2 regions of the Saccharospirillum sp. HFRX-2 genome follow, and region 1 is predicted to be linked to the other one. Evidence: predicted binding sites of a transcription regulator. Region 1 holds the regulator's gene; the other holds the start of a gene.
What was found. The regulator FNR, encoded in region 1, switches genes on or off when oxygen is low (the NO sensors DNR and NnrR bind a similar motif). The targets are predictions, from matches to a motif close to TTGATNTANATCAA.

Region 1 (5,127 bases):
CTGAACATGTTTCACGGCGGCAAGCTTAAAGCCATGCCCCCCAAGCTGTTGTCCGACAGTGGCACCAACGTGTTGATCCGGCCGTTGGCCTATTGCCGCGAAAGCGATATCGAGCAATACGCCATCGAGCGTGAATTCCCGATCATTCCATGCAACCTCTGTGGTTCGCAGGACAATCTGCAGCGTCAATCCATCAAAGCCATGCTGCGCGACTGGGAAAAACAGCATCCGGGCCGCGTCGAAAATATTTTTCGGTCCATCCAGAACATCGCACCGTCCCAACTGGCGGACCGTGAACAATTCGATTTTCTGTCGCTACAGGCGACGGGCATCCCATTAGCGCCGGTTAATGAGGGCAGTGAATACAGCCCAATGGCGCAAACCCGCGTCAATACCTGGGTTCCGTCGAACGACGATTGAGCCACAACCCTGTACAGCACGACGGTTTCGGCTAAGATGGCGAACAACAGATAATCGGCGTTCTACTCTGGCTGTAGGAAGGTGATTATCCCACCCTTGGACGGGAGAGAAACGATGTCGCTGACCACTCACTGCAGCAATTGCAGTCTGCATCCGTTGTGCCTGCCGCTGTCACTGAAAACCAGTGAAATGGACAAACTGGATGCGATCATCCGCCGTGGCCGACCGATCAAAAAAGGCGAGTTACTGTTTGCGCAGGGTGAACCTTTCAATTCGGTCTTTGCCGTACGGACCGGTACCGTTAAAACCTATACCCTGACTCAGGAAGGTGATGAACAGATCACCGGCTTCCATCTGGCCAGCGAACTGGTTGGCCTGGACGCCTACGACTCTCCGGTTTACCCAGCCACAGCCCGCGCCCTGGAAACCACCAACGTTTGTGAAATTCCGGTTGATCGTCTGGATGCGTTATCGGGCCAGTTGCCAGAGTTGCGTCGTCAACTGCTGCGTTTGATGGGTCGCGAACTGCGTGAAGACCAACAAATGATGTTGCTGCTGAGCAAGAAGAGCGCCGAAGAACGCATCGCCTCCTTCCTGCTCAACCTCGCTGCCCGCTTCCGCCGCCGGGGCTACTCCGGCACCCAGTTCCGGCTGACCATGGCGCGCAGCGACATTGCCAACTATCTGGGCATGGCGGTAGAGACCGTTAGCCGCGTATTCACCCGTTTCCAGCGCCAGGGCATCCTGGCCGATAGCAGCAGTGCGCGGGATATCGAAATCGTCGACCTGACTGCGCTGACCCAGATGGCCTCTCTGGCCGACTGCGAGCGCCTGGAACTGGGCATCAGCGCCTGAATTGATCTAGATCAACTGGCCGCCGGCGCGGCCTTGATCCACATCAATAGCCCCATCCCGACCTCCCCTAGACTGATACACATCCTCCAGTCCAAGGGGTTCCAACCATGTATTTCGACACTGTAGTTATCGCTGGCTTAGTCACTGTGGCTCTGATGTTCGCCTTCTTCGGCGGCATTGCTTGGTTCGTGCGTCAAGACTTACGCGCTCATCCGGAAAATGGCGCCTCAGCGGACGACCAGGAACGCCGGTAAGCCTCGATCATATAGCCGGCAATGGAAAAACCGGGCGGGAATTGCGGCAGCTGGTCGACGTGAAACCACTGCGCATCGGCAATTTCACCTGGTTCCGGAACGATGTCGCCACCGGCGTAGTCGGCCCAGAAGCCGAGCATCAACTGATGCGGGAACGGCCAGGTCTGGCTGCCCTGGTAGCGCAGATTGGTCACTTCGACGCCGACTTCCTCGCGGATTTCGCGGTGTACCGCCTGCTCCAGCGACTCACCAGTCTCGACAAAACCTGCCAGGGTGCTGTACCAGCCGGAACTGCGATGACGCACGCCCTGAGCCAGCAGCACTTCCGGCCCGCGGGTAATCAGTACAATGACGCAAGGGCTGACACGCGGGTAAAAGCGCAGCTTGCAGGGCTCACAGACCATGGCCGACTCGCCCGGCAATCTGGTTGTCGTCTGGCCGCACTGGCCACAAAACCGATGCTGACGACGCCAATCCAACAAACCACGGGCGCGCGCCGCCAGCATAAAGGCCGTTTCACTGCGCAGGCCGATGTCTCTTAAGCCCAATCGAGGCCAGCTTTCGGTACTATCCAGCTGAGCGGTGTAATAAGCATGTCCATCCAACAAGCCGACAAATTCTTCATTCAGTAATGGATGCGCTGACCACTCGCTGCGCTGCTGCACCCAGTTATCCTCCGGGCTGACCAATTCGCCGTCTTGCCACAGCAATAACCGATCATCCGAACTGACTGCCGGCGCCGAGCCAGGCAGTTCAATCCGGTGCTGGCCTAATTCATACAACACAAGCGCACTCCTTAATCCGCCTTCAGCGGCAAGACTAGCCGAACCACACCCTCTTCGTCGGGTTCGACGCTAAACCCAAAATGCCGGCCAAGACCGAGCATGGGCTGATTTTCCGCCAACACATCGGCAACGATCCGATCCACGCCCTGAGCTCGGCCGTAGTCGAGCGTCTTACGCATCAACTGACCGGCCAGACCGCTGCCCTGAAACTTCGGCAACACCATGATGGCGAACTCCAGTTCGTTGGTGTTCACATCGGTCCAGAGCCGCATTTCACCGACGATGGCGCCATCGATGAGCGCCACAAAGACCATTTCCCGGCGGTAATCGATCTGACACAGAGTCGCCAGTTCACGATGTTCAAAATGCAGGCGGCTGCCGAAAAAGCGCAAACGCAGGGCTTCGCTGTCAAAGCCACCGTAGAAGGCTTTCAATAACGGCTCGTCTTCACCGCGAATCGGACGGATCAGCACCGAACGCTCATCTTTCAGGCTCAGACGGTCAACCAGTTCGCTCGGATAGGGATTCAAGGCCGGACGCTGAGCCGGACCACGGCAGGCAGCGACACCCAAAACCAATAATTCCTCACCCGGCTGCAACAGAATATTCACTTCCAGCCCGGCCAGTTCAGGCAGATCGATGACCATCTGCGACAGCGTCTTCAACGCCCGGGTCAACCGCGCCAGATCTTTTTCCAGATGATCAGAACGCTCCGCCAGAACCTGATAACCGTGTGAGCGCTGAATCATTTGCCGCGCCAGACTGGCGTTGAGCGGCGGCAATGCCACCTGACGGTCGGCCAGCATGTCGGCGCGCGAGCCGCCTTCGCCAAACAAAATCAACGGCCCGTAGGCTTCATCGCGCGTCATACCGAGACTGAATTGCAGATGATCGATCTTGCGCCGCATCGGTTGTACGCCCCAACCGAGAGTACGACTGTTGGGAAAACGCTCGGCTTTTTCAGCTTCCAGCTCAGCCCGCGCCTGCCGTAATTCTTCCGCAGAATTCAATTCGATACGCACACCACGCCAACGTTCGGCAGGCGTTTCGTTGTAGGCAAAGGGATAGCAATAGGCCTCATGAACCAGACGCAGCGAGGCCGGAAAATAGCGCCCGGTCAGTCGTTCCAGCACCCGGTCGAAGTCGACACCAAAGGTGGAATCGACCATTTGGAAACCATAAAGCCGCATCAACATTCGCGCTTCGGCCCAAGTGAAATAGCGTCGTTTGTTTTCCTCTGCCTGTCGGAACAGCTGTAACGCCTGATCGCGATCGGGCTGAAAACCCAGCGCCAAGGATGTTGGCGTCTCACGCAGGCGTTCTTGCGCCATTTCGTGTTTGGCCAGGGTAAAAAACGCCTCGACGGCGTCGTTGGGCGAATCGAAATTCAGCAGGCCAGCGGCATCAAAGGCGGCTCGGGCCGGGCCAATACTGACGCCGCCCAAAAAGCAGGTCAGCACCAGTCGCCGACTGCGCTTAACCCAGGGCAGCAGTTTTTTCGACACCTCAGTCGGGTCGGAGCGTCGGTTGGGGCCGTGCACCACCAGAATGCCGCCAATGGCGCCTTCTTTTTCCAACTCAGTCAGCACCCGCACATAGTCGTCGCCGCTGGCGTTGGCCGGCAGGATGGCCGGGTTGTAGCCGGTTTCGTCGGCATACCACAGATCGGTCAGACGCTCGCTGACCTTGTCGACCGGCGCCAACTGTCCACCGAGCGCCTGCAACTGCTGCCGTGCCAGCATCGCCGGACCCAGGCCATTGCTGACGATGGCCAGGTTAGGACGGTGCAACGGCCGCGCCCGCGACAGCACCTCCAGGCCGCTGAACAAACCATCGACGCTATCGACCTGCAGCACACCGGCGCGGGCGAAGAATTCGTCGTCGACGGCGCGACGATCGATCAGACCCGGCGGTAATTTGTCCTGTACCTGAGTGCGGATCGCCAGCACCTTTTTCGAACGCGCCGCCGCCCGCATGGCAATCAACAAACGGTTGGCGTCACGGATCTGCTCCAGATGAATCAGAATGGCGCGCACGCGGCGATCGGTGGACAGATGATCGACGATATCAGAGATGCGCAGATCAGCGCTGGAACCGGCGGTAAGAAAGTGCGAGAAGCCGATCCCACGGGCTCCGGCCCAATCCAACAAGGCCGAACCCAGCGCCGCCGAATGACCGACATAAGCCGAACGCCCGGGTTGCGCATTCAGATGCGCGAAACTCGCATTCAGGTGCGCATCCGGCACCAGCACACCCAGACAATGCGGGCCGAGCACGCGGATATTCAGCTCGCGCGCCAGCTCTTCAATACGCTGGTGACGGCGTTTCTGTTCCACCGCCAGGCGCCGCGACAGGCCGCCAGTCAGAATAATCGCTGCCTTAATGCCTTTACGGCCAAGTTGCGGCAAAACGCGCAAAATAGTTTCCGGCGGCAAACAGATCAGCGCCAGATCAACCGGATCCGGAATCTGGCGGACATAGCGATAACAAGGGAAGCCGTAAACGCTGTCGTAACCTTTGAGGTTAACGCCGTAAATGCGGCCTTCGAAGCCAGCGTCTTTCAAGTTGGTGGTGACCACAGCGCCCATACTGCCGGGTCGTTCAGAGGCACCCAGAACAGCAACGCTCTTGGGCTGGAAAAAGGCACTGAGGTCGGGCACGGTACCACCAAAGTCGGGATGAATCGCGACAAGACTAGCCTTATACTGCCTTGCCTTTCAATGGACCGTCCGCATGACTCGAACAGCGCTCATCCAGCATCCGGTTTGCCAGCTGCACGACATGGGCGAAGGTCATCCGGAATCGCCGCAGCG
Region 2 (5,127 bases), on a different contig from region 1:
CGGCTCCACGGCTGCGCACCGCGAGCAAACCCGCCGCTGCGATCAACACGACTCCCAAGCTGGCGATCGGTCCAGGTACTTCGTGAAACAGCAGCGCACCCCAGGCGGTGGCAAAGGCGACATAGGCAAAATCGAAGGTGGCAACGGTGGTCGGCCGGCCCAATTGATAGGCCACCGCCGCACCAACACTGCCGACAATAATGGCGACCGCCAGCACGACCATGGCCGCCCACTGCAGCAAATTCATCGCGCCCCAGGCACCGAACAAAAAGGCTTCACCGGCACTCAGGGACGCGGAAGAAAACTGGCTCAGTACAAGGCTGAAACCGATGCCGAGCAACAACATCACCAGGTTCAGCCAGATCGACAACAGCAGCGGTTCTTCGTCGGCGCATTGCGAACGCGTCAGTATCATCGCCAGGGCATAGGCCAGTGCCGAGGCCAAGGGCAGCAAGCTATAGAGGTTAAGAGCCGAGGCGGTCGGCTGCAGGATCAACAAGACACCAACAGCGCCCAGCACAACGGCAAACCAACCGGCGCGACCAACGCTGTCGCCGAGCAGTATGGCGGCAAAGAGGGTAATAAAGATGGGCGAGGAATAATAAACCGCCGAGGCAATCGACAGCTCAACGTAAAGCAGCGAGGTGTAATAGGCGATCCACATGGCGCTGAGCAAGACGCTGCGCAGCAAGGTCCATCCCGGCCGCTTGGGCCACAACGCCAAGGCTTTGGTACGCCAACGCAACGCCACCGCCAAAACGGGTAATACCAAGAGCGAACGCAGCGTGAAAATCTGCCACAGCGTAAAGTGCGTGCTGATGCCCTTGATCACCGCATCGCCCAAGGCGAGGAAAAAACCGGTCGCCAGAATGACAGCGATGGCGACGCCAGTGTTATCGACTCGGCGCGACACCTTGGGCGATGGCGACACAGCGCGCCCGCTTAATCCTGACCAGCGGACAGCTGCTCAAGAAACTCTAAAGGTTCCAGCACGATGCCTTCTTCTTTTTTGCCGGGGAATATCGCCAACGCCAAGCCATCTTCCTGCAAGCCGGGCAACCAGCGTTCCAGCCAGGCAGCCAGATCGATGGCTAAGGGTGCGCAATCGGCCCAGTCACCACTGACCCACTGCTGGGCAAATTCGGCGTGCGGCCAGATCGGCAGACAGTCATCGCCATCGCAGGACATCAACACCGTGCCGTCGTCACCACGCAGCGTCCAGACCTGTTCATTTGCCAATACCGAACGCACCAGGAAATCGTAGCGTGCCTCGGCGGGCAAGGTGGGCACGGTATCGAGTTGTTGCTGGCTGGGAGACTGGGTCATAAAGGCATCCATCAAAAAACGGCATCATAACAAAGACGCCGCCTTAGGTCGCCGCACGCATTGCACCAGAGCTTGAGCCAGGTCAGCCGACGACAACGCTTTTGCGTTAGCATGGCGCTATAAATCTCCAAAAGGAATTCATTGGCATGACGGTCCAAACCAAAGATCGCACCAATCCCTGGTTACTGGCGGCGCGGCCGCGCACCTTGCCAGCGGCTGTTGCGCCCATCATAGCGGCGGTCGCCCTGGCCATTTATCACGGCCACTTCAACCCGACACTGGCGTTGTTGGCGCTGCTCTGCGCGCTGGGATTACAAATTCTGGTTAACCTGGCCAACGATCTGTTCGACGCCGAAAGCGGGGTCGACACTGGCGAGCGACTCGGACCGACCCGCGTCACCCAAAGCGGGCTGATTTCGCCGGCGCATATGCGTCGCGCGCTGTGGGTTTGTCTGTTGTTTTGTTTGCTGACCGGAACACCGCTGGTGATCGCCGGCGGCTGGCCACTGACGCTGGCCGGCATGGCCTCCATCATCGCCGCTCTGGCTTATTCCGCCGGTCCCTGGCCGCTCGCCAATCATGGTTTGGGTGAAGTGGCGGTGCTGATTTTCTTTGGACTGGTTGCGGTGATCGGCTGCTATTGGTTGCAAGCCGAACAATGGCACATCGCCAGTCTCTGGGTCGGTTTGATGGTCGGTCTGCCCTGCTGCGCTATTTTGATGGTCAATAACATCCGCGATATCGATACCGATCGTCGCAGCGGCAAAATCACCCTGGCGGTTCGGCTTGGCCCTAAGGGCGCTCATTGGCTGTACCGGGCGGCGTTAGTCAGCCCCCTGGTGCTGGCACTGGTTGCCGCAGGGTTGGGACAGTTACCACTGCTGTTGCCGGTCGCACTGCTACCCAGCCTGTACTGGGCCTGGCAGTTGGATCATCAACTGCGCCGCTATCGGGGCAGTGAACTCAATGCTTTGTTGGCCCACACCGCTCAGTACGAACTCAGAGTCAGTTTATTGATCGCCATTGTGCTGTTGCTGTTGGCGCTGGTTTAAATTCGAACCTTCAAGTGCGGCCAGGTCGTTAACCAGGATTTTTCCGCCTGACGTTGCGCAAAGACTTCCGGCTTGGGGCGCTTGGGGTTCAGGCTGAGATAACCATTCATGAGCGAATCCAACCCAAATGGCGCGATCAACTCGATCTCGCCAGTGCCGTTCAGGCGCACGCCGACAGCGGTCTCCACTTCCGGCCAATAACTCATGGCATCGGCCGTTGAACGATAAGGCGCATCACCATTGCGGTAATGCATCCGGGCCTGATTCTTTACCGACCAGGGCGCTTCCAGACCAGCGCTCAGGCGAGCTTGCAATTGTTGGTCGCGCTGTTCGTCGGTGTTACTGGCGTCGAAATAAATCAAATCCAGATCGGTTAAGGGCGTGATTTGCTGATACGCATGCAACCGATCCCAAACCAGATTGCGCACAAAACCAGCGGCCAGGCACCAGTCCGGCAGGTTCAGCTCGGCGGCAATGGTCAACGCCGCCATCCGCGCTGAATCCTGTTCAAGCCAGCGAAGCACTGGTTCGGTATTCACTAAGACAACGCCCTCTGTTCTGAAAAATTCATAACACCAACAATCACTGAGTGGCTGTGACCGGGTCCCAATAGTTGCCGGTCATCACCAGCAGACAGAGCAAGGTGACGCTGTCTTCGTAGTAATCCTGATGGCGTCTATATACGGCCTCATACAGATCGTCCAGCCAATCCTGACCATCGTCTAACAGCATGGCGCCAACACCGACCGGCGCCATAAAGAAGCTGCTGTTTTCGGTTTCATAGGGAATCGGCAGACCACTGAGCAAATAGCCGGATTGCATCTGCGCAGGGTCGGCATCGGTGATACGACGCATGCCGCCTGCGATACCGGCAGCCAGCTGTTGGGCACGCGGTTCTGCACTCAACAAGGCTTCGGTCCCCAGGCGCCAGGGGTCACGACCGGCATTAAAAAAGTAGTGGCCGTCGTAACTGGTTTCCAGATAGTTCGGCGGCGATGCATAGACCTGGCCGTCCTGAGCGACGACAGCAAAATCCGGCAACAGGCCACTGCGCGGTGCTTCTTGTTGTTGCAGCGCCAGCGCCACATCCAAAACGCGGTCACGGACATCAAGCCAACGCGGCTCGTCAGCCATGGCAGCAAAGGCGCGAAAATGGGCGGGCATAAAATCCGAGGTGCGGGTGCCCCATTGGTTGTATTCCTCACCGTCCGGCTCTACCCAATCACCAAAGGTGGGCAGATCGCTGTCCGGGCCAACGGCGCTGGCGAGCAAACCATCCAGCACCTCCTTGGCCGCCGCCAGGTAATCGCCTTCCGGCCACTGGCGCGAGGCCAGCAAGAGGGCGTAGGCAATATCGGCATCGCCATCAAAAGCGCTGTCATTACCCTCTTCTTCATCAATAGGAATTTGCCAGCCCATCAGCCGCGAATCGATATCGCTGGGCCAGGCGCGGGCAAAGCGCCAGAGTCCATCGAACAGAGCGCGCGCTTCAGGATCAGCGCCAGCCATCAGCGCGACGATCAACATGCCATAGCCCTGCCCTTCAGAAACGGTACGGCCAGGATTTTGCGAACCAAAGCTGACTCGGTACTGAGGCAGACCGTCATCACTGTGCACGGCGACCAGATAATCCGCTTTCCACTGACGGTAAAACTCAAGCACGTGACGATCTTGTTGCGCCTGACTCCAGCGCGACGGCTGTAAGCTGCCCGCTGCATAAGTCTGATGCTGTGGAAAGGGCAACAGCGGTTGCGCCAACGCCGTTGTTACCCAGGTGACCAGTACCAAGAACACACCCCAAAACCCCAGTTGACGCCAAGGCCGCCAAATTTGACCGATCTGCATAGCGATTCCTCAGGACTCAAAACCCAGTTATCAAACTGATTATTGTGCACCTTTAAGGTAACAAAGAAGTTAGCTTTTAAGCGTTGATGCAAATCAGCATCGATTGCAAACCAACCTTGCTTCCTTTCGCAAAAGATATCCCTTCCCATCTGTAACAAAATGTAAAAAGTTTTAACCCTCCAACCTACCAAAACGCTGATCGACATCGCTATACTGCGGCCAACTTCATACCAATCGGAGGCGACCATCGTGAAAGGCGATAGCCGCATCATCGAACAACTGAACAAGGTGTTGACCACCGAACTGACGGCGATCAACCACTATTTCCTGCACGCCCGCATGTACAAAAACTGGGGTCTGGAGCGGCTCAACGAAGCCAACTACAAAAAGTCCATCAAAGACATGAAGCAGGCCGATGAACTGATCGAACGCATCCTGTTCCTGGAAGGTCTACCGAATCTGCAAAAACTGAATCGATTGATGATCGGTGAACACACCGAAGAAATGCTGCAGGCCGATCACGATTTTCAGATCGAAGCCATCGCACAACTGCGCGAAGCCATTGAAGTGTGCGAACAAAATCAGGAATTCGTCAGCCGTGATTTGCTGACCGAAATTCTGGAAGACGAAGAAGAACAACTGGACTGGGTGGAAACCCAGCAATATCAGATCGGCGCCATGGGTATCGAAGTCTACCTGCAAGCGCAGATGAACGACGAGGACTGATCATGAAAGGCAAGGCAAACATCATCGACGCTCTGAACATGCTGCTGTCGAACGAACTGGCGGCCATGGATCAGTACTTCCTGCATTCGCAAATGTATCGCGACTGGGGTTTGAATAAACTCTACGAACGCATCGATCACGAATTCGACGACGAGCGTGGTCACGCCACCAAGTTGAT

Region 2: ABMA60_RS16640 (1,4-dihydroxy-2-naphthoate polyprenyltransferase) is a predicted target of FNR. The motif match lies at 1,399-1,412, and genes of this name have one in related genera.

What each region holds. Positions count from the first base shown of each region.
Region 1 covers NZ_JBEBMU010000004.1:240,876-246,002, forward strand. Annotated here, with positions in the region: gene ttcA (tRNA 2-thiocytidine(32) synthetase TtcA) at 1-420, shown strand, start outside; gene fnr (fumarate/nitrate reduction transcriptional regulator Fnr) at 535-1,275, shown strand; gene ccoM (cytochrome c oxidase subunit CcoM) at 1,383-1,529, shown strand; gene nudC (NAD(+) diphosphatase) at 1,484-2,314, opposite strand; gene ABMA60_RS11240 (GNAT family N-acetyltransferase) at 2,326-4,974, opposite strand; gene ABMA60_RS11245 (histone deacetylase family protein) at 5,048-5,127, shown strand, end outside.
Region 2 covers NZ_JBEBMU010000010.1:43,650-48,776, forward strand. Annotated here, with positions in the region: gene ABMA60_RS16630 (DMT family transporter) at 1-931, opposite strand, end outside; gene ABMA60_RS16635 (DUF2750 domain-containing protein) at 943-1,326, opposite strand; gene ABMA60_RS16640 (1,4-dihydroxy-2-naphthoate polyprenyltransferase) at 1,473-2,378, shown strand; gene ABMA60_RS16645 (nucleotidyltransferase family protein) at 2,375-2,917, opposite strand; gene ABMA60_RS16650 (glycosyl hydrolase family 8) at 2,961-4,223, opposite strand; gene bfr (bacterioferritin) at 4,473-4,949, shown strand; gene bfr (bacterioferritin) at 4,952-5,127, shown strand, end outside.